Regions from separate parts of the Achromobacter sp. MFA1 R4 genome, predicted to be linked through region 2. Evidence: predicted binding sites of a transcription regulator. Region 2 holds the regulator's gene; each other region holds the start of a gene.

Region 1 (10,612 bases), 830 kb from region 2:
AGATGCCCAGGAGCACCACCGAGATCAGGAACGGAATGCGCCAGCCCCAGGCCTTGAACTCGTCTTCGCCCATGAACGTGCGGATGCCCAGGATGACCAGCAGCGACAGGAACAGGCCCAGCGTTGCGGTGGTCTGGATCCACGACGTGTAGAAACCGCGGCGTCCGTGCGGGGCGTGCTCGGCGACGTAGGTGGCCGCGCCGCCGTATTCGCCGCCCAGCGCCAGGCCTTGCAGCAGGCGCAGGACGATCAGGATGGCGGGGGCCGCCAGGCCGATGCTGGCGTAGCTGGGCAGGATGCCCACGAGGAACGTGGACAGGCCCATGATCACGATCGTGACCAGGAAGGTGTACTTACGTCCGACCAGGTCGCCTAGCCGGCCGAACACCAGCGCGCCGAAAGGACGCACCGCGAAACCGGCTGCGAAGGCCAGCAGCGCGAAGATGAACCCCGCGGTGGGATTTACGCCAGAGAAAAAGTGTTGGGCAATGATGGCCGCGAGCGAGCCATACAGATAAAAGTCATACCACTCGAACACCGTGCCGAGCGATGACGCGAAGATGACCTTGCGCTCCTCCTTGGTCATCGGACGCGGTTCCGCGGATGGACCGCGGCCTGCCATGGTAGTTGTGCTCATGATGTCTCCTCGTTTTTGGCCGGCGGTTTTCCGCCGTGCATCACCCTCCGCCGGCGGGGCCGACATCGAGCTATGCGTCACATTGCGGGGCGACGCTGACGAGGTTCTGACGTGACCCTTACTTGAATCTTAAAATTGAAACAAATAGTAATCGCTCCTGGGGAGGCTAGGGATAGTCCTTAGCTTTCCAGCGGCTCGGAAGCCGGGGAATACAGGGGGAAAGCGACGCGGATCCGGGTCCCGGGCAGGTCGGAATATTCGGTGGGGTGGTCGCCGATCACAACCGTCGCCCGGTGCTTCTGGGAGATCTCGCGCACGATGGCCAGGCCCAGGCCGCTGCCATCGGACGACGTGCCCAATACGCGATAGAAGCGGTCGAACACGCGCTCGCGCTCGTCGGGCGGGATGCCCGGGCCCGAGTCCTCGACTTCGAGCACGCCCTGGCCGTCCGCCTGCAGTACGCGCACGGTGATGTGGCCGCCGCTGGGCGTGTAGCGCAAGGCGTTGTCCACCAGGTTGTTGAGCAGTTCGGCGAGCAGCAGGGGGTTGCCATTGATTTCGACCGGGGTATCCGAGCCCTCGAAGCCCAGGTCGGTGCTGAGCGACAGCGCCAGCGGGACCCAGTGCATGGTCTGTTCGTAGGCGATGGCGTTGATGTCGGTGCGCGTCAGGCCGATGGCGCTGGGATTCTCGGCGCGCGCCAGCAGCAGCAACTGGTTGACGAGCCGCGTCGCGCGTTCCGAGCCGGTCACCAGTTGGCGCAGGCTGGATTGCATTTCCTCGGGGCTGGCATCGCGCAGCGCCAGTTCGGCCTGCGTGCGCAATCCGGCCAGCGGCGTTTTCAGTTGGTGCGCGGCGTCGGCCACGAAGCGGCGCTGCGCCTGCACGTTGGCGGACAGGCGGTCCAGCAGGTCGTTCATGGCCGCGACCAGCGGCGCGATCTCGGACGGCGCGGCGCGCTCGTCGATGGGCGAGAGGTCGTCGGGCCGCCGCGCCCGCAGCCGCTGCTGCAGCGCATTCAGCGGCGCGACTCCGCGCGACAGGCCGAACCAGACCAGCAGCACGGCGATGGGCAGCACCACGAACTGCGGAATGATCACGCCCTTGATGATGTCGTTGGCCAGCTGCGTGCGCTTTTCGACGGTCTCGGCCACGATCAGCAGCGCGGGTTGCGTGCCGGGCAGGTGCAGGTCCACCCACGTGAACGCGAGCCGGATGCCGAAGCCGCGCAGCGTGTCGTCTTCGTACTGCACCTCGCCGGGCCGGGGCTGTCCCACGGTGGTCGGCAGGGGCAGCGCGCGGTCGCCGCCCAGGTATTCGCCCCGGCTGCCCAGCGCCAGCCAGAACACGCTGTCGGTCTCGTCGGCGCGCAACACGTCGCGCGCGGCATCGGTCATCTTCAGCACCGCGCGCCCGTCCTGGGCGTGGACCTGCCGGGTCAGGACGTGCAGGTTGTTGGCCAGCGCGCGGTCATACGGGACATTGGCGATGTTCTGCGCGACCACGTACGTGATGGCGACGCTCATCGGCCAAAGGAGAAACAGGGGCGCCAGCATCCAGTCCAGGATCTCGCCCAGCAGCGAACGCTGCGGGGGCGCGAAGCTCGGGCCCTTGGACCCGGCTTGCATGATATCCAGGGCTTCCTGGTTGAGCGGCTCCGGCGAGGGCTCAGCTTGCGAGGTACGCCGCACCCTGGTCCCGCTCAAGACAGTAGCCCAGGCCGCGCACGGTGACGATCTTCACGCCGCTGGGTTCGAGCTTCTTGCGCAGGCGATGCACGTAGACCTCGATGGCATTGGTGCTGACTTCCTCTCCCCACTCGCAGAGGTGGTCCACGAGCTGGGTCTTGCTGACCATGCGACCGCTGCGGGTCAGGAGGATTTCGAGCAGGCTGACCTCGCGCGCCGACAGGTCCAGCGTCTGGTCGTCCACGATGGCGACGCGGCCGGTCTGGTCGAACAGCAGCCGGCCGTGCTTGATCATGGTGGCGCCGCCGCCCGCGCCGCGCCGGGTCAACGCCCGGACTCGGGCTTCGAGCTCGGACAGCGCAAAGGGTTTGGCCATGTAGTCGTCCGCGCCCAGGTCCAGGCCCTTGACGCGCTGCTCGATGCTGTCGGCGGCGGTCAGGATGAGAACGGGCAGGGCGGAATTGCGGGCGCGCAGGCGGCGCAGCACTTCCAGACCCGCCAGTTGCGGCAGCCCGAGGTCCAGGATGAGCAGGTCGAAGGCCTGGGCGGCCAGCGCGGAGTCCGCGGCCAGCCCGTCGCGCACGGCGTCGACGGCATAGCCGTTGTGGCGCAACGAGCGGGACAGGCCGTCGGCCAGGATGCTGTCGTCTTCGGCGATCAGGATACGCATGGGCTGCTGCAAGAATGAAACCCGCCGCGCCTTCCGCCGCTGGGCGGCGCGCTTTCCGCCTGGGGCGGCCCGGCGGCGGAAAAAGGGGAAAATACCGGGATCGCTCTGGATTCTGTCATATGGCGCGGGGCTTGCCACTCAGGGTATACGTGCAAAAGACTGGCACACTGGGTTTTTGTCCAGTACAATCCGATGCCATAATCTGACCCGTAGCTCAAGGCGCCGACGGAACCGTCCGCTCCGGCCGCCAGATTCGACCGTCTGACTTCGCTGTCAGAACCGCATTTTCCCGACTTCCAGATACGTTACAGACAGGACTCCTCATGGACGACAAAACCACCAAGGCCGCCGCTTCGGAAAAGGCCAAGGCGCTTGCCGCGGCGCTTTCGCAGATCGAAAAGCAGTTCGGCAAGGGCTCGATCATGCGCTACGGCGACAACGAGGTCTCGCATGACATCCAGGTGGTGTCCACGGGTTCGCTGGGTCTGGATATCGCGCTGGGCGTCGGCGGCCTGCCGCGCGGCCGCGTGGTCGAAATCTACGGTCCGGAATCGTCGGGCAAGACCACCCTCACGCTCCAGGTCGTCGCCGAAATGCAAAAGCTGGGCGGCACGTGCGCCTTCGTCGACGCGGAACACGCCCTGGACGTCCAGTACGCCTCCAAGCTGGGCGTCAACCTGGCCGACCTGCTGATCTCGCAGCCGGACACGGGCGAACAGGCGCTGGAAATCACCGATGCGCTGGTGCGCTCCGGTTCGGTCGACCTGATCGTCGTCGACTCGGTGGCTGCCCTGGTGCCCAAGGCTGAAATCGAAGGCGAAATGGGCGATTCGCTGCCCGGCCTGCAGGCCCGCCTGATGAGCCAAGCGCTGCGCAAGCTCACCGCCACCATCAAAAAGACCAACTGCATGGTCATCTTCATCAACCAGATCCGGATGAAGATCGGCGTCATGTTCGGCAACCCCGAAACCACCACCGGCGGCAACGCGCTCAAGTTCTACGCGTCCGTGCGCCTGGACATCCGCCGCATCGGCTCCATCAAGAAGGGCGATGAGGTCGTCGGCAACGAAACCCGCGTCAAGGTCGTCAAGAACAAGGTCGCGCCGCCGTTCAAACAGGCCGAGTTCGACATCATGTACGGTGCCGGCATCTCGCGCGAAGGCGAAATCATCGACCTGGGCGTGGCCGCCAACGTGGTCGACAAGTCCGGCGCCTGGTACAGCTACAACGGCAACCGCATCGGCCAGGGCAAGGACAACGTCCGTGAATACCTGAAAGAGCACAAGGACATGGCCATCGAAATCGAAAACCGTGTCCGCGAAAACCAGGGCATTGTCAGCCGCGCCGCCGAATTCGTGCCCACCGCGGAAGACGCCGCCGAGTAATCGGGGCACTTCACCGGCCGCAAGCCCGCTTGCGGCCGCGACCCCTTGCCGTTCCTCATGCGGGATCGGCGAACTGCGGCAGGCGCCTGGACGGGCCTGCCGTTTTGCATGGTGTACAGCAAGCAGGAACGCGCATGAGCTGGAAATCGACTCCCGCGTCAGCCGAGCGCCTACGCGCCAAGCTGGATGACGAATTCGAAACGGTCGCCAAACCGCAAGGCTTGCGGCGCACCTCCGATGCGCGTCTGCCGCGCGAGCCCGCCGTTGTGGCGGACGACGCTACCGATGATTGCGCACCTGTCTGGCAACGCAGCTCCGAACAACGCAGTTCCGAACAACGCAGCGCAGGTCGTCAGCGACGCGCCGAGTCGGACGGCGACGACGCGACACCCGCTGACGGCAGGCCGGCCCGCAAAGGGCCATCGCTGAAGATGCGCGCGGTGGGCTATCTGTCGCGGCGCGAACATGCGCGCGAAGAACTGGCTCGCAAGCTTGCGCCCCACGCCGAAGATCCCGATGAAGTCGCCACCGTGCTCGATGCGCTCGAAAAAGAGGGCTGGCTGTCCACTGAACGCTTCGCGCAAAGCCTGGTCCATCGGCGCGCCTCGCGCCAAGGGGCGGCGCGCATCGTGCAGGAACTGCGCCAGCACGGCGTCGACGACAACCAGGTCGCCGAACTGCGCGACCAGCTTCGCGCCACCGAATACGACCGGGCGCTGGAAGTCTGGAAAAAGCGCTTCGGCGCCAAGCCCGACGACCGCGCGGCCTACGCCAAGCAGGCGCGCTTTCTGGCCAGCCGCGGTTTCGCGCACGACGTGATCCGGCGCATCCTGGGCGAGGGCGACGAAGACTGACGCCGGCTCCCGCATGGGCCGGCGCCCGCAGGCCGAAGCAAGTCCCGCTATTTCGCCGACTTGATCCCCGACAGGGTCTTGAAGCACACGTCGCGGGTGATGGTCAGGAACTCGTCGATGTACGAGGCCTCCGTGTCCTCGCTGCGCACGGTGGCATACAACGTGCGCCACACGCCCTGCGGGCCCAGGCGGCAAAGCCGCAGCCATCCCTGGTTCATGTATTCGGTGAGCGCCCAGTTGGGCAGGGCCGCCACGCCACGGTTGCTGGCGACGAGCTGCGCGATGATGGGCGTCAGCTCCGCCTTTCGGATCGCGGCGGGCTCCACGTCCGCCGGGTCCAGGAAGGCCGTGAAGACGTCCAGGCGCTGCTTGTCCACCGGGTAGGTGATCAGCGTCTGGTCCGCCAGTTGCTCCGGCATGACGAACTTGCTGGCGGCCAGCGGATTGGATTCGGACACCGCCAGCACCAGCTCGTACTTGAAGAGCGGCAGGTATTCCACCGCGTCCAGCGGTTGCGGGTCCGACGTGATGACCAGGTCCAGGTCGCCGCGCACCAGCGCGGGCAGGGGGGCGAAAGAGAACGCCGCGGACAGGTCCAGGGCCACATCGGGCCATTGGACGCGAAAGGCGTCCAGCGCCGGCATCAGCCACTGGAAGCAGGAATGGCAATCGATCGCCAGGTGCAGCCGTCCGGTGCGCCCGGCCGCCAGGCGCTGCAGGTCCCGCTCGGTGGCGCGGATGCGGGGGAGAACCTCGTCGGCCAGAGCCAACACGCGCAGGCCGGCGGTGGTCAGCCGCGCTGGGCGGGTCCGGCGATTCAGCAAGGGCGTGCCCAGCCGGGCTTCGAGGTCGCGCAACTGGTGGGATAGGGCCGATTGCGTCAGGTGCAGGCGCTCGGCGGCCTCCTGGAGACTGCCGCCTTCGCGGATGGCGGTCAGCGTTTCGAGATGGCGGATTTCTAGCATGAGGGTGCGATCATTTCAGGCGTTCGAACCGGATCCCGGCAGGGAAGGGAGGCTGCGGGCTCTGGGCCAGGACAGGTTGGCGTTCTCGCTAGTTTATGAGATTTTTTCATCTTATGAATGTAGACATTGATTTTGATTCATTTTGATTTGGCCTCAGAATGATCGTCACTTGAACAAAATTTGTCGAATGGCGGTGTTCACATGACTACGATTCATAATTTGGGGTTCCCCCGCATCGGCGCCCAGCGCGAACTCAAGCGCGCGGTCGAGGCCTACTGGGCCGGCAGGCAGGGCGCCGACGCGCTGGAAGAAACGGGCCGCGAGCTGCGCGCCCGGCATTGGAGGCTGCAGGCCGCCACCGGCATGAAGTTCGTGCCGGTGGGCGATTTCGCCTGGTACGACCAGATCCTGGAGTGGACGACGCTGCTGGGCGCGGTGCCCGCGCGCTTTGGCCAGAAAGACAATGAGCCGGTCTCGCTGGATACGCTGTTTCGCATGGGCCGCGGCCGCGCCCCGTCCGGCAACCCGGCCGCCGCGTGCGAAATGACGAAGTGGTTCGACACCAACTATCACTACATCGTCCCCGAGCTGGTGCCCGGGCAGAACTTCCGCATCGCGCGCGAATCCCTGTTTGAACAGGTCAATGAAGCCCTGGCGCTGGGGCTGGAGGTCAAGCCGGTGATCCCCGGACCCCTGACCTGGCTGTATCTGGGCAAGGGCGACGCCTTTGCCGATGGCGCCGCCGACGCCGGCAAGCTGCAACTCCTGGCGGCGCTGCTGCCGGTGTATGAGGAAGTGCTGGCGCGCCTGGGCAAATTGGGCGTGCAGTGGGTGCAGATCGACGAGCCCATCCTGGCGCTGGACCTGCCGCAGGCCTGGCGCGAGGCGTTCCTGCAGTCCTATGCCACGCTGTCCGCCAGCCCCGTGAAGCTGCTGGTCGCCACCTACTTCGACGGCCTGAAGGACAACCTGTCGACGGCGCAGGCCCTGCCGGTGGCTGGTCTGCATGTGGACCTGGTGCGCGCGCCCGAGCAATTTGCTGAGGTGGTTGCCGGTCTGAATGACGGGCAGGTCCTGTCCGCGGGCATCATCAATGGACGCAACATCTGGCGCACCGACCTGGACGCCGCTATCGCCACGCTGGCGCCGATCGCGCGCCAGTTGGGCGACCGCCTGTGGCTGGCGCCTTCTTGCTCGCTGCTGCATGTGCCCGTCGACCTGGACAACGAAACCGAGCTGGACGCCGAACTCAAGAGCTGGCTGTCCTTTGCCACCCAGAAGCTGGATGAATTGAGCCTGCTGGGCCGTGCGCTGGCCAACGCCACCGATCCGTCAGTGCAGGAGGGCCTGGTCCGGCAGCGTGCTGCCCTGGCCGCCCGCCGCGCCTCCACCCGCATCCATAATCCGGCCGTGGCGCAGCGCATGGCCGCGGCCGCGGGCGTGTCGCGCGACCGCGCGCCGTTCGCCGCCCGCATCGCTCGCCAGCAAGCGCAACTGGGCCTGCCCGCCTATCCGACCACCACGATCGGCTCCTTCCCGCAGACCGCCGAGATCCGCGCGCTGCGCCGCGACTGGAAGGCCGGCGCGCTGACCGATTCCGCCTACGAGCGCGCCATCCGCAAGGAGATCGAGGAAGTCATCCGCTTCCAGGAGAAGGTGGGCCTGGACGTGCTGGTCCACGGCGAACCCGAGCGCAACGACATGGTGGAGTATTTCGGCGAGCTGCTGGCCGGTTTCGCCTTCACCAAAAACGGCTGGGTGCAGAGCTATGGCTCGCGCTGCGTGAAGCCGCCGATCATCTTCGGCGACGTCGCCCGGCCCGCGCCCATGACGGTGGGGTGGTCGTCCTATGCGCAATCGCTGACCGACAAGCCGGTCAAGGGCATGCTGACCGGCCCGGTCACCATCCTGCAGTGGTCCTTCGTGCGCGACGACCAGCCGCGCGAGCAGACCTGCCGGCAACTGGCGCTGGCCCTGCGCGATGAGGTGATTGACCTGGAAGCCGCCGGCATCAGCGTGATCCAGATCGACGAGCCCGCCATCCGCGAAGGCCTGCCGCTGCGCCGCGCCGATTGGCAGGCCTACCTGGACTGGGCCGTGGACTGCTTCCGCCTGTCGACCGCCGGCGTGCGCGAGGAAACGCAGATCCACACCCACATGTGCTACTCGGAGTTCAACGACATCATCGAATCCATTGCGGCGATGGACGCGGACGTGATCACGATCGAAACGTCCCGCTCCAACATGGAGCTGCTCAAGGCGTTCGAGGACTTCCGCTACCCGAACGACATCGGTCCGGGGGTGTATGACATCCATTCGCCGAACGTACCCGAGGTGAGCTGGATGGTGGACCTGATGAACAAGGCCGCCGCCCGGCTGCCCAAGGAGCGTCTGTGGGTCAACCCCGACTGCGGCCTGAAGACGCGCGCCTGGCCCGAAACGCAGGCTGCGCTGATCGGCATGGTGCAGGCGGCCCGCGCACTGCGCGAAGCGGCCTGACACCCGTCCGGCCCCGGCGCGGCGCCTGGCCCGGCGCCCAAGCCGGGTATTCCGACCCCGGCGGCCGCCCCCGACGGCCCACCCAGAAACCCGGCTCGCGCCCAGGCGCCAGCCGGGTTTCGCGCCATGGAACCGGATCCGGGCCGCCAGGAAACACCGGCCGGCCAATTAATACGATTGTTGCGTGGCGGCCTGCGCTATACTTTGAAGGTTTTGTTGCCGCGCACCATTTGCGCAGGCCATCTTTGCCCCGCAGGCCCCACGCATGCCCTTGCCACCGCCGGATTGTCCTCGCCAACCGCTGCATACGCGTTCCATACGTGTGCAGTCGTACGCGCGCGATGACGGCAACTGGGATCTGGAAGCCGAGCTTATCGACGTCAAGGCGTACGATTTTCCCAAGCGCGACGGCGAGATGTTCAAGGCCGGGCAACCCATCCACCACATGCTCCTGCGCATCACCATCGACGAGGAATTCTCGATCGTGGCGGCCCAGGCCGTCTATGACGCGGCGCCTTATGGCGAGCATTGCAAGGCCATCGAGCCGGCGTACACTGACCTGATCGGCATGAACCTCCTAAAGGGGTTCCGTCGCCAGGTCAAGGAGCGGTTCGGGCATGTGGAAGGCTGTACGCACATGACCGAACTGTCGCAGGTGCTTCCCACCGCGGCGGTCCAGACCATGGCCAACCGCCGGCGGCAGGAAATCAACCCGAACCGGCGTCCATTCCAACTGGACGGCTGCCATGCGCTCAGCACTGGCGGCCCTGTGGTGGCTGAGCATTATCCCGAGTGGTACACCGGGGGTAGCGCTGAGGCATCGGCCGAGTCGTCCTCCGATTCACCTTCTTTTTCTCATACGTCCTGACAGGTAACACATGAAAATCCACGAGTATCAAGGCAAGGAACTGCTGAAGCAATTTGGCGTCCCCGTGCCGCGCGGGATCCCCGCTCTTTCCGTCGACGAGGCCGTGGCTGCCGCTGAAAAGCTGGGTGGACCGGTCTGGGTCGTCAAGGCACAGATCCACGCTGGCGGCCGCGGCAAGGGCGGCGGCGTCAAGCTGGCCCGCTCGCTGGATGACGTCCGCAAGCTGGCATCCGAAATCCTGGGCATGCAGCTGATCACGCACCAGACCGGCCCCGAAGGCCAGAAGGTCCGTCGCCTGTACATCGAAGACGGCGCCGACATCCAGAAGGAATACTACGTTTCGCTGGTCACCGACCGCGCCACGCAGAAGGTCGCCTTCATCGCCTCCAGCGAAGGCGGCATGGACATCGAGGAAGTGGCTCACTCCACCCCCGAAAAGATCATCACCGAATACATCGACCCGCTGACCGGCCTGTCCGCCGAGCAAGCCACCAAGATCGCCAACGCGATCGGCCTGCCTGCCGACTCGACCGCCCAAGCCGTGGACGTGTTCCAGAAGCTCTACAAGTGCTACATGGACACCGACGCCTCCCTGGTCGAAATCAACCCCCTGAACCGCGACAGCAAGGGCAACATCATCGCCCTGGACGCCAAGTTCAACTTCGACTCCAACGCCCTGTTCCGTCACCCGGAAATCGTCGCCTACCGCGACCTGGACGAAGAAGATCCCGCTGAAATCGAAGCCAGCAAGTTCGACCTGGCCTACATCCAGCTCGACGGCAACATCGGCTGCCTGGTGAACGGCGCCGGCCTGGCCATGGCCACCATGGACACCATCAAGCTGTTCGGCGGCGAGCCGGCCAACTTCCTGGACGTCGGCGGCGGCGCCACGGCCGAGAAGGTCACCGAAGCCTTCAAGATCATGCTGGCCAACAAGAGCGTCAAGGCCATCCTGGTCAACATCTTCGGCGGCATCATGCGCTGCGACGTCATCGCCGAAGGCGTGATCACCGCGTGCAAGGCCGTGAACCTGAACGTGCCGCTGG
Region 2 (10,612 bases):
GGGCGGCTCGACGGTCGCGGCGCTCAGCTCCTCGCAGCTCGGCGACCTGACCGAAAAGTTCATCAACGCGCAATTCTCGCAGTCGCAGGAAAGCGCGGCGGACGATTATTCGTTCGATCTGCTGCAATCCAAGAAGCTCAATACCCGCGGCCTGGTGACCGCATTCCAGAAGCTCGCCGAGCTGGATGGCGGCAAGAGCGATATGATGAGCTCGCACCCGTCCTCGGCCAAGCGCGCACAGCACATCGAAGACCGCATCGCCAAGGCCAAGTAACCTCGCAGCCAGGCGTCCGTCCTCGCTTTTTGGGCGAAAAATGGGGCGCGAGCATCCGGGCAAATCCGGGGCTCGCGCCTCTTTGCGTCAGGGTTCCGGAAGTTTCCGGTAAAATGCCGCGTTTATCCGCCCGTAATCTCATCTCTCGGAAAATAGGTCTTTTAATGCAGCCTGTGGTTGAAACCCTCTCCGGCCTGGAGCGCCGTGTTGATCTGGCCGTCTCGGTGGCCGACGTCGAAAAGGAAGTCCAGGCGCAATTGAAGCGCGTGGCTCGCACCGCCAAGGTTCCGGGCTTTCGCCCGGGCAAGGCGCCGCTCGCCATGCTCGAGCGCAGCCATGGCCCCAGCATCCGCTACGACGTGATCAATAGCCAAGTTGGCCGTGCCTTTGAACAAGCCATCGACGGCGCCAAGCTGCGCGTCGCTGGCGCCCCGAATCTCGAACCCAAGACGGAAGGCGTCTCCGACGACACGCTGGCGTTCACCGCCACGTTCGAGGTCTACCCCGAAGTCGCGGTGCCGGAGCTGTCCACCCTGGCCGTCACCCGCTACGAAACCGCCGTCACCGACGCCGAAGTGCAGCAGACCCTGGACGTGCTGCGCAAGCAGCGCGCCACGTTCGAAGTCCGTGAAGGCCGTGCCAGCGCCGACGGCGACCGCGTCACGCTGGATTTCGCCGGCACCATCGACGGCGTGCCCTTCGAAGGCGGCAAGGCCGAAGACTTCCCGTTCGTGCTCGGCCAAGGCCGCATGCTGCCGGAATTCGAAGAAGCCGCCCGCGGCCTGAAGGCTGGCGAAACCAAGGTTTTCCAGCTCAAGTTCCCCGATGACTACCAAGGCGTGGAAGTCGCCGGCAAGACCGCCGAATTCACCATTACCATCAAGGAAGTGGCTGAAGGCGTCCTGCCCGAACTGAACAGCGAATTCGCCAAGTCCCTCGGCCAAGCCGAAGGCGACGTCGAAAAGCTCAAGGCCGACATCCGCAGCAACATCGAACGTGAAGTGAAGGTCCGTTCGCAAGGCCGCACCAAGTCCAGCGTCATGGACGCCCTGGTCGAAGCCGGCAAGTTCGATGTGCCGAAGGCCCTGGTCGACAACGACGTGCAAAGCCGTGTCGCCGCTGCCCGCGAAGAGCTCAAGCAGCGCGGCGTGCCGAACGCCGAATCCGTGCCGATCCCGGCCGAGGCCTTCTCGACCGAGTCCGAGCGCCGCGTCCGCCTGGGCCTGCTGGTCTCCGAACTGGTCAAGCAAGCCCAGCTCCAGGCCAAGCCGGAACAGGTCCGCGCGCGCATCGAAGAATTCGCCCAGAACTACGAACAACCCGCCCAGGTTGTCAGCTATTACCTGGCAGACCGCCAGCGTCGTGCTGAAATCGAGGCTATCGTGCTGGAAGACAACGTCGTCGCGCACGTGTTGGAAAAGGCCAAGGTCACCGACGAAAAGGTGCCTTTCGATCAGTTGATGGGGATGGCGTAACACTATGCAGAGATTCACCGATTTCTATGCGGCAATGAATGGCGGGTCTTCGGTGACCCCCACCGGCCTGGGCTACATTCCCATGGTGATCGAGCAGTCGGGGCGCGGCGAGCGCGCCTACGACATCTATTCGCGTCTGCTCCGCGAACGGCTCATTTTCCTGGTGGGGCCGGTGAACGACGCCACGGCCAATCTGGTCGTGGCCCAGTTGCTGTTCCTGGAATCGGAGAATCCTGACAAGGACATTTCCCTGTACATCAACTCGCCCGGCGGGTCGGTGTACGCGGGAATGGCCATCTATGACACCATGCAGTTCGTCAAGCCGGACGTGTCCACCCTGTGCACCGGCCTTGCGGCCAGCATGGGCGCGTTCCTGCTGGCGGCTGGCAAGAAGGGCAAGCGTTTCACGCTGCCCAACTCGCGCATCATGATTCACCAGCCGTCCGGCGGCGCCCAGGGGCAAGCGTCGGACATCCAGATCCAGGCCCGCGAAATCCTGGACCTGCGCGAGCGCCTGAACCGCATCCTCTCCGCCAACACGGGGCAGAGCATGGAGCGCATCGAGCAGGATACGGAACGTGACAACTTCATGTCGGCCGAAGATGCGGTATCGTATGGACTGGTGGACAAGGTCATGGCCTCCCGGTCCGAAGGCTGACTTCCCGGTTGATTCTGACCCGCTGCCATCATGTTTGAGTAAGCGCATGCGCTAGGTCGTTTGCCCGACCTGGCGCATCTTTACCTGAGATACGAAAGAAATATGCCTGAAAAAAAGGGATCGGCAGACGCTAAGGTGCTGCATTGCTCGTTTTGCAATAAAAGCCAGCACGAAGTCCGCAAGCTGATCGCGGGTCCGTCGGTATTCATCTGCGATGAATGCATAGATTTGTGCAACGACATCATCCGCGAGGAAGCGCAGGCCACTGCGCGCGCGGCGATTCGTTCCGAGCTGCCCACTCCGGCCGAAATCAAGACCTTCCTCGACCAGTACGTCATCGGGCAAACCTCGCCCAAGCGCATGCTGGCCGTGGCCGTCTACAACCACTACAAGCGCATTCGGCACGGCGAAATCAAGGGCGACGAAGTCGAGCTCTCCAAGAGCAACATCATGCTGATCGGGCCCACCGGCTCGGGCAAGACGCTCCTGGCCCAGACGCTGGCTCGCATGCTGAACGTGCCTTTCGTGATGGCCGACGCCACGACGCTGACCGAAGCCGGCTACGTGGGTGAAGACGTCGAAAACATCATTCAGAAGTTGCTGCAGAACTGCAACTATGAAGTCGAGAAGGCGCAGCGCGCCATCATCTACATCGATGAAATCGACAAGATTTCCCGCAAGTCCGACAACCCGTCCATCACCCGTGACGTGTCCGGCGAAGGCGTGCAGCAGGCCTTGCTCAAGCTCATCGAAGGCACGGTCGCCTCGGTGCCCCCGCAGGGCGGCCGCAAGCATCCCAACCAGGACTTCGTCCAGGTGGATACCACCAACATCCTGTTCATCGTGGGCGGCGCCTTCGACGGACTGGAAAAGGTCATTCGCGACCGCACGGAAAAGTCCGGCATCGGCTTCTCGGCGTCGGTGCGCGCCAAGTCCGAACGCGGCGTGGGCGAGCTCTTCTCCGAAGTCGAGCCCGAAGACCTGATCAAGTTCGGCCTCATCCCTGAACTGGTCGGTCGCCTGCCGGTGGTCGCGACGCTGGACGAGCTGGACGAAGCCGCGCTGGTCCAGATCCTGACCGAGCCCAAGAACGCCTTGCTCAAGCAGTTCCAGAAGCTGTTTGCCATGGAAGGCGCCGAGCTCGACGTGCGGCCTGCCGCACTCAAGGCCATCGCCCGCAAGGCGCTTCGCCGCAAGACGGGCGCGCGCGGGCTGCGCTCCATCATCGAGCAGGCACTGCTCGACACCATGTATGACCTGCCGTCCCAAGGCAACGTCAAGCGCGTGGTGCTCGACGAGAACGCCATCGAAGGCGAGGGCAAGCCCCTGCTGATCTACTCGGATGAAAACGCCGCGCCAGAGAAGCCGGAGCGCGGAGAAGTCCGCGACGCCGCCGCCTGATATTTCAAAAAAGCCCGTTCTCGTAACGGGTTTTTTTGCCTAGGGCGCTTCTCCATCCCAAAACACGCTTTTCAGTCGGCTGTCATGGCCGCATACTGGAAGCGCTCCAGGGCCTTATTTGGGGCCTTTTGGTGATCCAGGCGGCCGAGATCTTGAATTTTCGGCTATTGTTCCCATAACAGACGTAATTGACGAGATTGCTCGGGTATTCCCGGGTGTCCCGTCCCCATACGCCGAGTCATACCGAGGAACCCCATATGTCTGCCAGCCAGACCCTGCCTTCCGACCCGATCGACCTCCCCCTGCTGCCGCTGCGCGATGTCGTAGTGTTCCCGCACATGGTCATCCCGCTGTTCGTCGGCCGTCCGCGCTCCATCCGCGCGCTCGAGGTTGCGATGGAAGCGGGCAAAAGCATCATGCTGGTGGCCCAGAAATCCGCCGGCAAGGATGACCCCACGCCTGAAGACGTCTACGAAATCGGCTGCGTCGCCGGCATCCTGCAGATGCTCAAGCTGCCTGACGGCACCGTGAAGGTGCTGGTCGAAGGCACGCAGCGCGCGCGCATCAACAGCATCGAAGATGCCGATTCGCACTTCACCTGCCAGGTGTCGCCGATCGAACCGGACGCCATGCAAGGCTCCGAAACCGAAGCCCTGCGCCGCGCCATCGTTGCGCAATTCGAGCAGTACGTAAAACTCAACAAGAAGATCCCCCCGGAGATCCTGACCTCGCTGGCTGGCATCGATGATGCCGGTCGCCTGGCCGACACGATCGCCGCGCATCTTCCCCTGAAGCTCGAGCAGAAGCAAAAGATGCTCGAGATCGTCGGCACCTCCGAACGCCTGGAAGGCCTGCTCACGCAACTCGAAACCGAAATCGACATCCTCCAGGTCGAAAAGCGGATTCGCGGCCGCGTGAAAAAGCAGATGGAAAAGAGCCAGCGCGACTACTACCTGAATGAGCAGGTCAAGGCCATTCAGAAGGAGCTGGGCGAAGGCGAAGAGGGCGCGGACATCGAAGAGCTCGAAAAGAAGATCATCGCTGCCCACATGCCCAAAGAGGCGCGCAAGAAGGCCGATGCCGAGCTCAAGAAGCTCAAGCTCATGTCGCCCATGTCGGCCGAGGCCACCGTGGTGCGCAACTACATCGACACGCTCATCAATCTCCCCTGGAGAAAGAAGAGCAAGATCAACAATTCGATCAGCAACGCCGAAACGGTGCTGGACAACGACCACTATGGCCTGGAAAAGGTCAAGGAACGGATCCTGGAATACCTTGCCGTGCAACAGCGCGTGGACAAGGTGAAGGCGCCGATCCTGTGCCTGGTCGGTCCTCCGGGCGTGGGCAAGACCTCGCTCGGCCAGTCGATCGCCAAAGCCACGAACCGCAAGTTCGTCCGCATGGCGCTGGGCGGCGTGCGCGACGAGGCCGAGATCCGCGGTCACCGTCGTACGTACATCGGTTCCATGCCGGGCAAGATCGTGCAGAACATGTCGAAGGTCGGCGTGCGCAATCCGCTGTTCCTGTTGGATGAAATCGACAAGCTGGGCATGGATTTCCGCGGCGATCCCTCGTCGGCGTTGCTCGAAGTGCTGGATCCGGAACAGAACCACACGTTCCAGGACCACTACATCGAAGTCGACTTCGACCTGTCGGACGTCATGTTCGTGGCGACCAGCAACACGCTGAACATTCCGCCGGCGCTGCTCGACCGTATGGAAGTGATCCGCCTGTCGGGTTACACCGAGGAAGAAAAGATCCACATCGCCCGCGACCATCTGCTGCCCAAGCTGATGAAGAACAACGGCGTGAAGGATACCGAGTTGACTGTCGATGACAGCGCGCTGCGCGACATCGTGCGCTACTACACCCGCGAAGCCGGTGTGCGTGCGCTCGAGCGCGAGGTCGGCAAGATCTGCCGCAAGGTCATCAAGCAATTGCTGACCCAGAGCGATCGCGCCAAGGCCGAAGGCAAGGCGCCAGAGGTCAAGGCTGTCAACGTCACGGCAGACAATCTCAGCGATTATCTGGGTGTGCGTCGCTACGCGTTCGGCATGGCCGAGAAGGAAAACCAGATCGGCCAGGTCACGGGCTTGGCGTGGACGGAAGTCGGCGGCGACCTGCTGACGATCGAAGTCGCGGACATGCCCGGCAAGGGCGTCATCCAGCGCACGGGCTCGCTCGGCGATGTGATGAAGGAATCGGTCGAAGCCGCGCGCACGGTTGTGCGCTCGCGGGCCCGTCGTCTGGGCTTTGCGGACAGCGTGTTCGAAAAGCACGACATGCACGTGCACGTGCCGGAAGGCGCGACCCCCAAGGACGGTCCGTCCGCGGGTATCGCGATCACCACCGCCATGGTGTCGGCGCTGTCGCGCATCCCGGTGCGCGCCGACGTCGCCATGACGGGCGAGATCACGTTGCGCGGCGAAGTGCTGCCGATCGGCGGCCTGAAGGAAAAGCTGCTGGCGGCCCATCGTGGCGGTATCAAGACGGTTCTGATCCCGGAAGAAAACGTCAAGGATTTGGCGGAGATCCCGGACAACGTCAAGAACCATCTCGAGATCGTCCCGGTGCGCTGGATCGACAAGGTGCTGGAGCTTGCCCTGGAGCGTCTGCCCGAACCGCTCGCCGAGGAAGAAGCCGTCAAGGAGTCTTTGGTGGCCAAGCCGGCCGATCCGGGCTCGACCGATCCGGTCATGAAGCACTGATGGCAGCTTGAACGCCGGGCGCCTTCGAAAGAGGGCGCCCGATCCAGATCAGGATATCCCGGGCCAGCCCTGGCGTCCCAATACGAAAACCCCGCTCGATGTTTGAGCGGGGTTTGTTTTTTTAGGGTGCTGCGCCGACGCGCCTAGTGCAGCGCCTGGGTGCGGATGAGGCCTACGGCAATGCCTTCCAGTGCGAATTCCTGGTCGGGCTTGACCACGATGGTCTCGAAATCGGGGTTTTCGGGCAGGAGTTCGATATGGCCGTTCTGGCGCTGCAAGCGTTTGACCGTGACGTCGTCGCCCAGTCGGGCCACCACGATCTGGCCATTGCGGGCTTCGGAGGCTTTCTTGACGGCCAGTAGGTCGCCTTCCAGGATGCCGGCATCGCGCATGCTCATGCCGCGCACCTTCAGCAGGTAATCCGGCGCCTGGGCGAAAAGGTTGGGATCGACGCCGACTTCGCGTTCGACGTGTTCAGCCGCCAGGATGGGGCTGCCCGCTGCGACACGGCCAACCAGGGGCAGGAGGAGCTGCGCCAGGGCAGGGATGGGCAACGAGGCCTGTGCGGGGGAGGTCGCCGCATCCTTCAGGCGGATACCGCGGGAAGCGCCGGCGGTCAGTTCGATGGCGCCTTTGCGGGCCAGCGCCTTGAGATGGTCTTCTGCGGCGTTGGGCGAACGGAAACCCAGGGCTTGGGCGATTTCGGCGCGGGTCGGCGGAAAGCCGGTGCGCGAAACCGTCTGCCTGATGAGATCCAGGATTTGTTGTTGGCGATCAGTAAGTTTGCTGGCCATGGCGATGATCCGTTGTGGGCGGACTGTACATATATACAGCGCCATTCTGGGGGACGCAGCGCAAAAAAGCAAGCCGAGCCGGGCGCAAATAAAAACGGGACCCGCGGGGTCCCGTTTCTGGCTGCCGCCGGCGTGGCGCCGGCCTGCGGTTTTAAAGCACTGCCGCGATGGCGGCGGCCACCTTGTCGATGTTGCCGCTGTTCAGCGCAGCCACGCAGATCCGGCCGCTGGAGATGGCGTAGACGCCGTGTTCTTCACGCAGGCGGTCGACCTGCGCGGCGCTCAGGCCCGAGTACGAGAACATGCCGCGCTGCTTCAGCACGAAGCTGAAGTCCTGCTTGCCGCCGTGTTCCTTGATCTTGTCGACGAGCTGCTTGCGCATGAGACGGATGCGGTCACGCATTCCGGCCAGTTCTTCTTCCCAGAGGGCAAACAGCTCGGGCGTGTTGAGCACCGTCGAGACCACCGTGCCGCCGTGGGTGGGCGGGTTCGAGTAGTTGGTGCGAATGACGCGCTTGAGCTGGCTCAGCACGCGGGTGGCTTCTTCCTTGCTGCCCGCCACGACCGTCAGCGCGCCGACGCGCTCGCCGTACAGCGAGAACGACTTCGAAAACGACGAGCTGATGAACATGGTCATGTCCATGTCTGCAAAGAGGCGCACGACCGAGGCGTCTTCCGTCAGGCCGTCGCCAAACCCTTGGTAGGCGATGTCCAGGAACGGGACCAGGTTGTTTTCCTTGACGACGGCGGCGATCTGCTTCCACTGGTCGGCGGTGGGATCCGCGCCGGTGGGATTGTGGCAGCACGCGTGCAAGACGACGATGGTCTTGGCGGGCGCCGCCTTCAGGTCGGCCAGCATCGCTTCGAAGTTCAAGCCGCGGGTGGTCGCGTCGTAGTAAGCGTAGGTGCCGACTTCAAAGCCGGCACGCTCGAACAGCGCGCGGTGGTTTTCCCAGCTCGGGTCGCTGATCAGCACCTTGGAGCCCGGGAGAAGCTGGCGCAGGAAGTCGGCGCCGATCTTGAGCGCGCCGGTGCCGCCCAGGGCCTGCGTGGTCAGCACGCGGCCGGCGGCTGCCAGCGCGGAGTCCTTGCCCAGCAGCAGAGCCTGGGCGCCGCTGTTGTAGCCGGCAATGCCTTCGATCGGAAGATAACCGCGGGCGGCGGCGGCTTCGATGCGCGCGGCCTCGGCCTTGCGCACTGCGCCCAACAGGGGAATGCGACCCTGATCATCGTAATACACGCCCACGCCCAGGTTGACTTTACCGGGGCGGGTGTCCGCGTTGTATTGTTCGTTCAGACCAAGAATGGGGTCGCGCGGCGCGAGTTCGACGGAATCGAAAAGGGTGCTCATGGGACTCTGATGAGGTGGGTGGACGCAGTACGGAGTGCTGTGGATAATGGGGGGTTTACCCTGGAACAGTCTAGCATGCCTAAGAGCGCAATAGACCCGAGCGCGGGCGCTCCCGCCGCAGGTCCGGGATTCGTCGATTTCCCTGACAGCCCGTTTCATCTTTATCAGCCCTATCCGCCCGCGGGAGACCAGCCCACGGCCATCGAGGGGCTGACGCAGGGTGTCGAAGACGGCCTGATGTTCCAGACCCTGCTGGGTGTGACGGGGTCCGGCAAGACCTACACCATGGCCAACGTCATCGCGCGGCTGGGCCGCCCGGCGCTCGTCCTGGCCCCGAATAAGACGCTGGCCGCGCAGCTCTACGCCGAAATGCGCGAGTTCTTCCCGAAGAACGCGGTCGAGTACTTCGTTTCGTATTACGACTACTACCAGCCCGAAGCCTACGTGCCGACGCGCGACCTTTTCATCGAAAAGGATTCGTCGATCAACGAACACATCGAGCAGATGCGTTTGTCGGCCACCAAGAGCCTGCTGGAGCGCCGCGACACGATCATCGTAGGCACGGTGTCCTGCATCTACGGTATCGGCAATCCTGGCGACTATCACGCGATGGTGCTGATCCTGCGCGCCGGCGACCAGATCGCGCGGCGTGAAATCCTGGCGCGGCTGGTTGCCATGCAATACACGCGCAACGACGCCGAGTTCACGCGCGGGGTATTCCGCGTGCGCGGCGAAACCATCGACATCTTCCCGGCGGAAAGCGCCGAGCTCGCCCTGCGGGTCACGCTGTTCGACGACGAGATCGAAAGCCTGGAGCTCTTTGACCCGTTGACGGGCCGTATACGCCAGAAGCTGCCGCGCTTTACGGTCTACCCCGGGTCGCACTACGTGACGCCCCGCGACACCGTGCTGCGCGCCATTGAAACCATCAAGGAAGAATTGCGCGAACGCGTCAAGCGCTTCGTCGATGACGGCCATCTGGTGGAGGCGCAGCGGCTGGAGCAGCGCACCCGCTTCGACCTGGAAATGCTGCAGGAGCTGGGCTTCTGCAAGGGTATCGAAAACTACTCGCGCCACTTGTCCGGCGCCGCGCCGGGCGAGCCGCCGCCGACACTGATCGACTACCTGCCGTCCGATGCACTGATGTTCATCGACGAAAGCCACGTCACGATCGGCCAGCTCAGCGCCATGTACCGGGGAGACCGGTCTCGCAAGGAAACCCTCGTGCAGTACGGTTTTCGCCTGCCGTCCGCGCTGGACAACCGCCCGCTGAAACTCGAGGAATTTGAGGCCCGCATGCGCCAGTGCGTCTTCGTTTCGGCGACGCCGGCCGCCTACGAGCAGGAGCACACCGACAATGTCGTGGAGCAGGTCGTGCGGCCCACGGGGCTTGTCGATCCGATCGTGCAGGTGCTGCCCGCGCGCACGCAGGTGGATGACCTGCTGGGCCAGATCAAAACGCGCGTTGCCCAGGGCGACCGTGTGCTGGTCACCACGCTGACCAAGCGCATGGCCGAGGATCTGACCGACTTCCTGAGCGAACATGGCGTGAAGGTGCGCTACCTGCACTCCGACATCGATACCGTTGAGCGCGTGGAGATTCTGCGGGACTTGCGCCTGGGCACCTTCGACGTGCTCGTGGGAATCAACCTGCTGCGCGAAGGGCTCGATATTCCTGAAGTGTCGCTCGTGGCCATCCTGGATGCCGACAAGGAAGGGTTCCTACGTTCGGAGCGCAGCCTGATCCAGACCATCGGCCGAGCCGCGCGCAACCTCAATGGCCATGCCATCCTCTACGCCGATCGCATCACGGATTCGATGAAGCGCGCCATGGACGAAACCAGCCGCCGCCGGACCAAGCAGCTGCAGTTCAATGAGGACCACGGAATCACCGCGCGCGGCGTGCACAAGGCTGTGCGCGAATTGATCGACGGCATCGTGGCGCCGGCCC
Region 3 (10,612 bases), 190 kb from region 2:
CTCGCGGCAGGACACCTTGCGGCCGCGAATGGCGTCCGACAGCGCGTGCGCGGGCATGGCCACGATTTCGTTCAGCGGGGCGGGGGTAGGCATGAGGGTTCGTCTCCTGAAGGCGTCCCGCGAATCCGCCGGGCGCACATATGGTGGTCAAGCGCGAGGCGGCGGCAGCCGTGCGCGCATGGCGACGATACTACCCAAATCAGCGCCGATGCGTCTGCTTGAGCCACATCAAACCGCCGCGGACCTCGCCCGTCCTAACATCGCCTCCTGCCCTTCCCCCGGAGACCCGCTTGACCACCCCCGCCCCCGCGCCCGCCGACCTCTGCACCGAAGCCGAAATCCGGGACATGGTCCACACCTTCTATGGCAAGGCGCGCGCGGACGACGCGCTGGGCCCCGTCTTCAACGGCATGGTCCACGACTGGGACGAGCACCTGGCCACGCTGTCGGATTTCTGGTCCGCCGTGCTGCTGGGCACCCGGCGCTTTTCGGGCATGCCCATGCCCAAGCACGTGGCCATGCCCAACCTGAGCGCTGCGCTCTTTGAACGCTGGCTGGTGCTCTTCGCGGAAACCACCGACGCCCTGCCCAACCGCGCCCTGGCCGACGCCGCGCAGGAAATGGCCGAGCGCATGGCGCGCAGCCTCTGGTACGGCTACCAGGTGTCGCGGAATCCGGACCAACCGCTGACCGAACTGCGGCCCGCGTAACGTCGGCCGGGTCAGTCCACCCGCCACCAGCCCGGCAACAACCCGCGCACCTTGGCGCGCCGGTAACGATCGTCGATGAGATGCACCGTGCCAACGTCGTGCTCCGTGCGGATGACCCGGCCCGCCGCCTGCACCACCTTCTGCATGCCGGGATACAGGTAGGTGTAGTCGTAGCCGTTCTCTTGGCCATAGCGCAGGTCCATGGCGCGCTTCATGTTTTCGTTCACCGGATTGACCTGCGGCAGGCCCAGCGTGGCGATGAACGCGCCGATCAACCGCCTGCCCGGCAGGTCCACCCCTTCCGAAAACGCGCCGCCCAACACCGCGAAGCCCACGCCCTGCCCCGTTTCCGTGAAGCGCGCCAGGAACGCCGCGCGGCCGGGCTCGTCCATGCCCGGCGTCTGCAGCCAGATCGGCACCTGCGGATGGCGCTCGCGCATCAGGTCGGCCACGCCCTTCAGGTAGTCGAAGCTGCTCAGGAAGCCCAGGTAATTGCCGGGACGCTCGGCATATTGGCGCGCGATCAGGTCGGCAATGGGCGCCAGCGAGCGCTCGCGGTCGCGATAGCGCGTGGATACATTGCCCACGACCCGCACCGCCAGTTGTTCCGCCTGGAACGGCGCGGCCACGTCGATCCACGGCGTGTCCTTGGGCAGCCCCAGCGTGTCGCGATAGAACTGCTGCGGACTCAGCGTGCCCGAAAACAGCACCGTGGCGTGCGCCCCCGCATAGCGCGCGGCCAGGTACGGGGCAGGTATCACGTTGCGCACGCACAGCGTGGACGGCGGCGTCTTGGCGCCGGCGAACCCCACGTCGCCCAACGTCACATCGAACAGCGCATGCGAGCCGAACTGCTCCGCCAGCCGCACGAAATGCAGCGCCTCGAAGTAAAAGCCAAGCAGCGGATCGTCCTGCGGCAGCGGCGTCTGGCCGATGTGCTCAGTGATGGCCGCGACCGCCTTCTGCACCGCCGCCAGCACGCCCGCCGGCGCAGCTTCGTACGCCTGGTAGCGTTCAGCCTGCTTCTTGTTCAACGCATTCCAGGACCGATGCAGCCCATCCAGCGGCTTCTTCAAGGCCTTGGGCGCGGCGTGGCGCGCGGCCGTGAGCCGGTGCTGGTCGAGCTCGCCCGTGTACATGCGGCGCGCGCGGTCCACCAGATTGTGGGCCTCGTCCACCAGCACCGCCACCTTCCATTGATGCGCCTGCGTCAGGGCGTAAAGCATCGCGGTGGCGTCGTAGTAGTAGTTGTAGTCGCCCACCACCACGTCGCTCCACCGGATCAGCTCCTGCGACAGGTAATACGGGCAGACGTCATGTTCCAGGGCAGTGGCGCGCACGGCCGGCGCGTCCAGCCGGGTATGACGCGCCAGCGCCGCGGCGCGCGCGTCGGGCAGGCGGTCATAGAAGCCTCGCGCCAGCGGGCAGGAATCGCCATGGCAGGCCAGGTCGGGATGCACGCAGCTCTTGTCGCGGGCCTGCAGGTCCAGGACGCGCAGGCCGGGCGCCGCAGGCTGCGCGTTGATCGTGTCCAGCGCCTCGACCGCCAACCCCCGTCCGGAACCCTTTGCAGCAAGGAAGAACACCTTGTCCAGGCCGGAACCCGGACTGGCCTTGAGCAGCGGAAATATCGTCCCGAGCGTCTTGCCGATGCCCGTGGGCGCCTGCGCCATCAGGCAGCGGCCGTCCCGCGCCGTGCGGTACACGGCCACCGCCAGATCGCGCTGTCCGGCGCGGAATTCGCCATGCGGGAACGCCAGCTTTTCCAGCGCCGCGTCGCGCGTCTGGCGATGCGCCAATTCCGTCTTTGCCCAGGCCAGGAACCGCTCGCATTGCTGCTGAAAGAAGGCGGCAAGCGCCGCGGCATCGTGCGTTTCCACCAGCACCGTCTCTTCTTCGGTCGCCACGTTGAAGTACACCAGCGCCACGCGCACGCTCTCCAGGCCCCGCGCCTGGCACAGCAGATGGCCGTAAACGCGCGCCTGCGCCCAATGCACCACGCGGTGGTTCTCGCGCACGCTGTCGAATTGACCGCGGTAGGTCTTGATCTCTTCCAACTGGTTGGCCACGGGGTCGTAGCCGTCGGCGCGGCCGCGCACCAGCAGGCCTTCAAAAGCGCCGGACAGGGAAACCTCGGTCTCGTATTCGGGGCCCCGCCGCCCCGTCACCACCGCATGCCCCGCCATGCCCTCCAGGCCGCTGGGCGCGGGCGTGAAGCGCAGATCCAGGTCGCCCGCCCGGGCCGTGAACTCGCACAGCGCGCGCACCGCCACCGCGTAGCTCATGCCGCATCCCCCTGCCAGCTCACGTGGCAGACACGCACCGGCATGCCGTGCGCGACGCAGTATTGCAGCCAGCGGATCTGGTTGTCCTGCAACTTGTCGCCAGGCCCCTTCACCTCGATCAGTTCATAGCGGCGCTCGGCCGGCCAGAAGCGCACCAGATCCGGCAGGCCGGTCCGGTTGCCCTTGACGTCGCGCAGCATGCGCGTGAAAAGCAGTTTCAGGTGCGCGGCGGGAACGCAGTCCAGCGCCTGCGCCAGCAAGGTTTCGGACAACGCGCCCCAGAACACGAACGGCGATTGCACGCCAGCCTTGTCGGCGTATCGCCGAAGGATGACGTCGCGATAGGTGTGCGTATCCAGGTGCGCAAGGCACGCGTCGAACTGCGCCTGCCGACGCGCGTGGAAGTCTGGCGATTCAAGATCGGCGGGGCCGCGCTGGAAGGGGTGGAAGAAAGCGCCAGGCAACGGCGCAAACACCGCGGGCCAACATAGCAGGCCGAACAGCGAATTGATCAGCGCGTTCTCGACGTAATGAACCGGGGCGTCGTCCTGATGCAGGTGATCGCGCGTCACGTACTCCACCGACGACGGCTGCACCGGGCGCGCGAGCGACAGGTCGGTGCGCGGCACGACCGGCGGGGCGATGCGCGCCGCCGCGCCCTGCCCCAGCCCGCGCCGCAGCCGCGGCATCATGCGCGCCACGCGCTGGCTCTCTTCCTCGCTTTCGGGCGCGCTGCCGGCCTGCAAGGCCAGCGCCATCGCTTCCTCGAACCGCTGCATCCGTTCATACACGCGGATGCGCCGATGCCGCGCGCCGGGATAATCGCAACACGCATAGGCGCGCTGCGCGGCCTCCCAGTCCTGCGCCCGCTCGCAGGCCTGCCCGATCCGCAGCAGCACCTTGGCGCGGCGCTTTTCGAGCCAGGCATTGCCGCTGGCGCACGCCTGCGCGGCGCGCAGCAGGTCGTCCACGGCCGCGCCTTCGTCCAGCGCCTGGCGGCAGGCATGCAAGGCCAGATAGCAATCGACGTCCTCGCGCGTCTGGAATGCCCGCGACGCGGCGTCGAACGGCACGGCTTCGTACTGGAACACGCCCAGGTCCGCCAGCACGAACTCCGACCAGTCCTGATGCAGATTGCCAAAGAACATGAGGCGCAGGCGTTCGCAGCGTTGCGACACCATCACGCGCCACACGGCTTCGGCGGAATCCGGGTCCCACTCGCCATAGGGCCGGGCCTGCGGCAGCTCGGCCCGCAACGCCTCCAGCAGATCGGCCTTGCGCATCCCCGGACGTACCGCGCCGCGCGACGCGAATACACGGCACAGCTCGGGCTTGGTCAGCAACGCAAACAGCTCGTCCAGCGACATCGGTGCGCGCGCGTCCAACCATCCCAGCGCCTCCAGCGGCCGGGCCGCCTCTTGGACCGCAGGGATTTCCTCGTAGACCAACCGGCTGGCCCGGAACCATGGTCCGCGCCGCATCAGCATCCGCACCATCAAGGCCTGCGACGCCTGCGGCATGGCAGCAAAATCCGCCAGGAAGCGGCAGTCGTCTTCGTCCAGCAGATCGGCGTAGCGGTCCGAGACCCACGCCAGCGCGCGCTGGAAATTGTGCAGGTAGTAGTAACGGTGCGGGGGCAACATCGGCGGCGGCCGGGGAGACTGTTTATTTATCCAGTAATCATAGCAGCCCTGCCGACGGATTCTGCCGGGCTTGGTGGACACGTCGCACACCCGCAGCAAAAAAAGAGGCGCCGGAGAGCCTGGACTCTCCGGCGCCTTTTGCCAGCCCGGCAGCAAGCCGCCGGGCTGGTCGTGCACGGGGCCGTCGTTTACTGCGCGCGCACCGGCTGCGGCGCCGCGCCGATCTCCTTGCGCACCTTGGCCACGTCGGACGCGGTGACCGTCGCGCCCTGGTTGCCCCAGCTCGACCGCACGAAGCTCACCACGTCGGCGACCTCCTTGTCGGTCATGCGCCAGTCAAAGCCCGGCATCGCGTACGCGGTCGGGGCGGACGCCGTGCCCGGCATCTGCGCGCCCTTGAGCACGATGTGGATCAGCGAGGCCGGATCGGCCGAGTTGACCGTCGAGCTCAGCGCCAGCTGCGGGAAGGTCTCGGTGTAACCCTTGCCCGTGCTGCGGTGGCAGGCCGCGCAGTTGTTCAGGAAGGCCATGGCGCCGTCGCTCTTGTCCTTGCCGGTGCGCAGCGCTTGCGCCACGGTCTCGTCATAGGCCAGGGGCTTGGTGGCGTCCTTGTTCACCGGCGGCAGGCTCTTCAGGTACACCGCAATCGCGTTCAGGTCGTCGTCGGTGAGGTGCTGCGTGCTTTCCTCGACCACCTGGGCCATCCCGCCGAAAGCCGCCGAATGGCCGTTGCGGCCGGACTTCAGGAAGGTCGCGATGTCCTCCTTGCTCCAGCTACCCAGACCGTCCGTGGCGTCGCCGCGCAGGTTCTTGGCCAGCCAGCCTTCCACCACGCCGCCCGACAGGAATGCGGCACCGTCCGCATCCGTCAGCGCCTTTTCCTGCAAGGCCACGCCGCGCGGCGTGTGGCACGTGCTGCAATGGCCCAGGCCTTCAACGAGGTACTGGCCGCGCAGCAGCGCCTGCTTGTCGGCGCCGCTGGCGTTTACCGTGACCGGAGCCGTCGCCACGTCGGGCGCGAACATCCAGCGCCACACCGTCAACGGCCAGCGCATGGACATGGGCCACACGATGTCGGTGTCCTTGTTCTCCTGCTTCACGGGCTCGACGCCGTGCATGAAGTAGGCGTACAAGGCCTTCACGTCCTCGGGCGTGACCTTGGCGTACGCGGTGTAAGGCATGGCCGGGTACAGCGAATGTCCGTCCTTGGCCACGCCGTGGCGCACGGCCTGGTCGAAGTCCTCGAGCGAATAGTTGCCGATCCCCGTTTCCTTGTCCGGCGTGATATTCGTGGAATAGATCATGCCCAGCGGCGAATCGATCCCCAGGCCGCCGGCAAAAGGCTTGCCGCCCTTGGCCGTGTGGCAGGCGATACAGTCGCCGGCGCGGGACAGGTACTCGCCCTGCTTGATCATCTGTGCATCGGTCGATGCCGTCGTGCCGTCGGCCGCGAACGCCGCGCTGGCAACCAGGGCCGACATGGCCGAGACGGCCGCAACAATGGTCTGCTTCAACATTGTTCCGTCTCCTTAAGCCTGGACCAGCGGGCCGGGGTTCTTCAGGTACTGCTCGCGGATCGCCTGCGCGGCCCAATAGGCCAAGGCGCCGACCAGCCCCGTCGGGTTGTAGCCCATGTTCTGCGGGAACACGCAGGCGCCCATCACGAACACGTTCGGCACATCCCAGCTCTGCAGGTACTTGTTGACCACGCTTTCCTTGGGATTGGAGCCCATGATCGCGCCGCCCGTGTTGTGCGTGCTCTGGTAGACGCGCGTGTCGTAGCGCGCGCCCTTCTTGCGCACCGCCACGAAGTGCTTCTCCGGATTCATGGCCTTGGCCACGGTCTCCATGCGCTTGCCCATGTAGCCCAGCATGTCGAACTCATTGTCGTGCCAGTCGAACGTCATGCGCAGCAGGGGCTGGCCGTAGGCGTCCTTGTAGGTCGGATCGAGCGACAGGTACGCGTCGCGGTACGACATCACCGAACCGGAAATGCCGATGGTCATGAAGCGCTGATAGGCGTCCTGCACGCCCGCCTTCCAGGCCGTGCCCCAGGTCGGGGTGCCCGGCGTCGTCGGCGTCTGCTTGATGGGACGGCCGCCGTAACGCACGTGGCGGATGCTGGCCCCGCCGACGAAGCCCAGCGGACCGTGGTCGAACTGGTCGCCGTTCAGGTCGTCCATGCCCACGCCGCCCGCGCCAGTACCCACGAACGGGTTCAACTGCGTGCCCTTGGGCAGCAGCACGTTGACCGCGCCGTTCATCTGGTACGCGTAGTTCTTGCCGACCACGCCTTCATTGGTCTTCGGGTCGTAGGGCTTGCCGATGCCCGACAGCAGCAACAGGCGCACGTTGTGCATCTGGTAGGCCGACAGGATCACCAGGTCGGCGGGCTGCTCGATCTCGCGGCCCTCGGCGTCGATATAGGTCACGCCCACGGCCTTCTTGCCGGTCGAATCCAGGTTGACCTTGATCACCTGCGAACGCGTGCGCAGCTCGAAATTCGGCTTCTTCAGCAGCACCGGCAGAATCGTGGTCTGCGGCGAGGCCTTCGAATACATGTAGCAGCCGTAGTTTTCGCAGAAGCCACAGAAATTGCAGGGGCCAAGCCGCACGCCGTACGGGTTGGTGTACGGACCGGATGCGTTGGCGGCAGGCGTGGGATAGGGATTGAAGCCGACTTCGCGCGCCGCCTTCTCGAACAGCGACGCGCCATAGGTCGTGGCCAGCGGCGGCAGCGGGAACTCCTTGCTGCGCTTGCCTTCCAACGGGTTGCCGCCTTCGACGATCTTGCCATCCAGGTTGCCGGCCTTGCCCGACGTGCCACAGACGTACTCGAACTTGGTGAAATGCGGCTCCAGCTCGTCATAGGTGACGCCGAAGTCCTGGATCGTCATGCCTTCCGGGATGAACTTCTTGCCGTAGCGCGTTTCGTAGCGCGTGCGCAGCTCCAGCTCTTCTGGCAGCACGCGATAGTGCATGCCGTTCCAGTGAAAGCCCGCCCCGCCCACGCCCGTTCCCAGCAGGAACGAACCATTCTGACGATACGGCACCGCCACGTCGTCCACGCCGTGGCGGATCGTCACGGTTTCCTTGGACAGGTCCTGGAACAGATAACCGCGCACCGAATACTTCAGCTCGTCGATCACCTTGGGATACTCGGCGTCCTTGGGCGTGTCCTGCATGCCGCCACGTTCCAGCGCCAGCACCTGCAGGCCCGCCTCGGTCAGCTCCTGACCCAGGATCGCGCCGGTCCAGCCGAACCCGACCAACACTGCATCAACTTTGTCTTTCTTGATCGCCATGATTAACCCTTCTCCCCAGAAATCGACACGGGGCCATAGGGGTACTTCACATTGGGCTGGTCCACCCAATCCATAAAGTCGGCGCGCGCGCCGGGAAAGCCCACCATCTTCCAGCCGACCATGCCCTTGTTGCCGCCATAGATCGGATCGGCAAAAAAGCCTTCCTTGGTGTTGGCCAGCAGGAAGCTGAAGAACGTCTTGGACGGCACCGACTCGAACACGATCTTGCCGGCCTGCAGGTCCTTCAGGATCTGCTCCTGCAAAGCCTTGTCGAGCTGCGCGAACACCTTGCCGTGCGTCTTCACGCACCAGGCGTCACAGGCCTCGATGCCATGGCGGTACACCTGGCGGGGATTCTGGTTCAGTTGATAGCCCAGTTCCGGCACCTGGTCGGTGTGGAACGGCCCATCCATGTACCAAAGCTTGCCGTGGCCGAAAGGCGTTTCCATCTGCCGATCAATGAACTCGGGCACGCCGGCCGCGATGGCGCCCGGACCGTATTCGTCGGCTGGAATCAAGTGATCCACCGCGGCAACGATGAAGGCCCATTCGGCCTGGGTGAAATAGGTGGGCTCGTAAGGCTTGGCCGCTTGCGCGGCGTTGCCGTCGGCGGCGTTGGTACAGCCGACCGTCAGGCCGCCGACCGCCAGCGTGGACGCTGGCACAATGGCCATCGCCTGCAGAAACCGCCGGCGCGGCTTTGCGTCATCAGTCATGGACATCTCCGTGAATACTCCAAGTTGTCCTAGCGCGCTACCGAACATGAAACCTGGAAACACGAACTGCCCGAGCTAGAGACAACACGCTCTTTTCTTGCTGAAAATCAAGACTGCTCTTTGAAAAGGGACGTAAGAGCAGGTGCGGGCATTATGCGCTTCTGATCCGCTCAATCGACCGTATCAGATGGAAATTCTTGACGTGGAAAAGTCTTTTGCATTAAGGACAAAGTAAGAACAAGAAAAACCGCAGGGTTTCTGACAGCCAGATGAACGAAAAGCCTTGATTCATGCGGGCGGCGGCGTCCGGACTGCGCCGACCGCTCCCCCGCATGCCGTTCACCTCGTCGCACGACCCGCCGCGCCCACTTTCGCCGCCCGCGGCTCCAGTACAATCCGCGTTTGGCGACGTTGTGATCGCCCATCTGTCTGGACCCCAAGCATGTTGCGTCTGTCTGAAATCAAGCTGCCGTTGAACCACACGCCCGAGGAACTGCCCGCGGCAATCCTCAAGAAGCTGGGCATTCCGGCCAGCGACCTGAACGGCTACACCATCTTCCTGCGCAGCTACGACGCCCGCAAGAAGCACAACATCCTGCTCATCTACACGCTGGATGTCGACGTCGCCAACGAAGCCGCGCTGCTCAAGCGCTTTCACGACGACCGCAACGTCAAGCCTTCCCCCGACACCGAATACAAATTCGTCGCCCAGGCGCCCGCGCAGTTGTCCAAGCGCCCCATCGTCATCGGCACCGGCCCCTGTGGCCTGTTCGCCGGACTGGTGCTGGCGCAAATGGGCTTCAAGCCCATCATCCTGGAACGCGGCAAGGCCGTGCGCGAACGCACCAAGGACACCTGGGGCCTGTGGCGCAAGCGCATCCTGAACCCCGACTCCAACGTCCAGTTCGGCGAAGGCGGCGCCGGCACGTTCTCGGACGGCAAGCTCTACAGCCAGATCAAGGACCCCAAGCACTACGGCGAAAAAGTCCTCAAGGAATTCGTCCTGGCTGGCGCGCCGGAGGAAATCCTTTACGTCAGCAAACCGCACATCGGCACGTTCCGCCTGGTCGGCATGGTCGAAGTCATGCGCGACACCATCACCAAGCTGGGCGGCGAAGTCCGCTTCTCCAGCAAGGTCGAAACGCTGCACCGCGAGAACGGCAAGGTCACCGGCGTCACGCTCTCCAATGGCGAACACATCGAAGCCGACCACGTCGTCCTCGCCATCGGCCACAGCGCCCGCGACACCTTCCAGATGCTGCTCGACCAGGGCGTCTTCATGGAAGCCAAGCCGTTCTCGATCGGCTTCCGGATCGAACACCCGCAATCCCTCATCGACCGCGCACGCTTCGGCCCCAACGCCGGCAACCCGATCCTGGGCGCCGCCGACTACAAGCTGGTGCACCACGCCAGCAACGGCCGCTCCGTCTACAGCTTCTGTATGTGCCCGGGCGGCACGGTCGTCGCGGCAACGTCCGAGCCCAACCGCGTCGTCACCAACGGCATGAGCCAATACTCGCGCAACGAACGCAACGCCAACGCGGGCATCGTCGTGGGCATTTCACCCGAGGTCGACTACCCCGAACACGTCCTCGCCGGCGTCGACTTCCAGCGCAAATGGGAATCCCAGGCCTTCGAATTGGGCGGCCGCGACTACAGCGCGCCGGGACAACTGGTAGGCGACTTCCTGGAAGGCAAGGCATCGACCGAATTCGGCTCCGTGCTGCCCTCGTACACGCCGGGCGTGCACCTGACCGACCTGGCAACCGCCCTGCCCGACTTCGCCATCACCGCGATTCGCGAAGCGCTGCCGGCGTTCGACAAGACCATCAAGGGCTTCAACATGCCGGATGCGGTGCTGACAGGGGTGGAAACGCGGACGTCCTCGCCGATTCGCATCAAGCGGGATAACGAGACGCTGCAAAGCATCAACACGCAGGGATTGTTCCCGGC

Evidence for each region. The regulator LexA, encoded in region 2, represses DNA repair genes until DNA is damaged. The targets are predictions, from matches to a motif close to ACTGTATNNNNATACAGT.
Region 1: the regulator LexA is predicted to act here: its motif matches at 3,162-3,179, upstream of recA (recombinase RecA).
Region 3: the regulator LexA is predicted to act here: its motif matches at 4,656-4,673, upstream of BXA00_RS22130 (VRR-NUC domain-containing protein).

Annotation. Positions count from the first base shown of each region.
Region 1 is NZ_LT707065.1:3,800,363-3,810,974, forward strand. Features, by position in the region: gene BXA00_RS17335 (MFS transporter) at 1-622, opposite strand, end outside; gene BXA00_RS17340 (sensor histidine kinase) at 817-2,193, opposite strand; gene BXA00_RS17345 (response regulator transcription factor) at 2,306-2,995, opposite strand; gene recA (recombinase RecA) at 3,319-4,380, shown strand; gene recX (recombination regulator RecX) at 4,515-5,234, shown strand; gene BXA00_RS17360 (LysR family transcriptional regulator) at 5,282-6,199, opposite strand; gene metE (5-methyltetrahydropteroyltriglutamate--homocysteine S-methyltransferase) at 6,401-8,698, shown strand; gene BXA00_RS17370 (DUF2889 domain-containing protein) at 8,964-9,566, shown strand; gene sucC (ADP-forming succinate--CoA ligase subunit beta) at 9,577-10,612, shown strand, end outside.
Region 2 is NZ_LT707065.1:4,628,587-4,639,198, forward strand. Features, by position in the region: gene BXA00_RS21250 (M48 family metalloprotease) at 1-274, shown strand, start outside; gene tig (trigger factor) at 439-1,749, shown strand; gene clpP (ATP-dependent Clp endopeptidase proteolytic subunit ClpP) at 1,754-2,407, shown strand; gene clpX (ATP-dependent Clp protease ATP-binding subunit ClpX) at 2,510-3,808, shown strand; gene lon (endopeptidase La) at 4,066-6,516, shown strand; gene lexA (transcriptional repressor LexA) at 6,660-7,310, opposite strand; gene BXA00_RS21280 (amino acid aminotransferase) at 7,462-8,661, opposite strand; gene uvrB (excinuclease ABC subunit UvrB) at 8,737-10,612, shown strand, end outside.
Region 3 is NZ_LT707065.1:4,818,265-4,828,876, reverse strand. Features, by position in the region: gene BXA00_RS22145 (amidase) at 1-93, opposite strand, end outside; gene BXA00_RS22140 (group III truncated hemoglobin) at 348-710, shown strand; gene BXA00_RS22135 (ATP-dependent DNA helicase) at 722-2,995, opposite strand; gene BXA00_RS22130 (VRR-NUC domain-containing protein) at 2,992-4,638, opposite strand; gene BXA00_RS22125 (cytochrome c) at 4,827-6,155, opposite strand; gene BXA00_RS22120 (GMC family oxidoreductase) at 6,168-7,943, opposite strand; gene BXA00_RS22115 (gluconate 2-dehydrogenase subunit 3 family protein) at 7,946-8,659, opposite strand; gene BXA00_RS22110 (NAD(P)/FAD-dependent oxidoreductase) at 9,102-10,612, shown strand, end outside.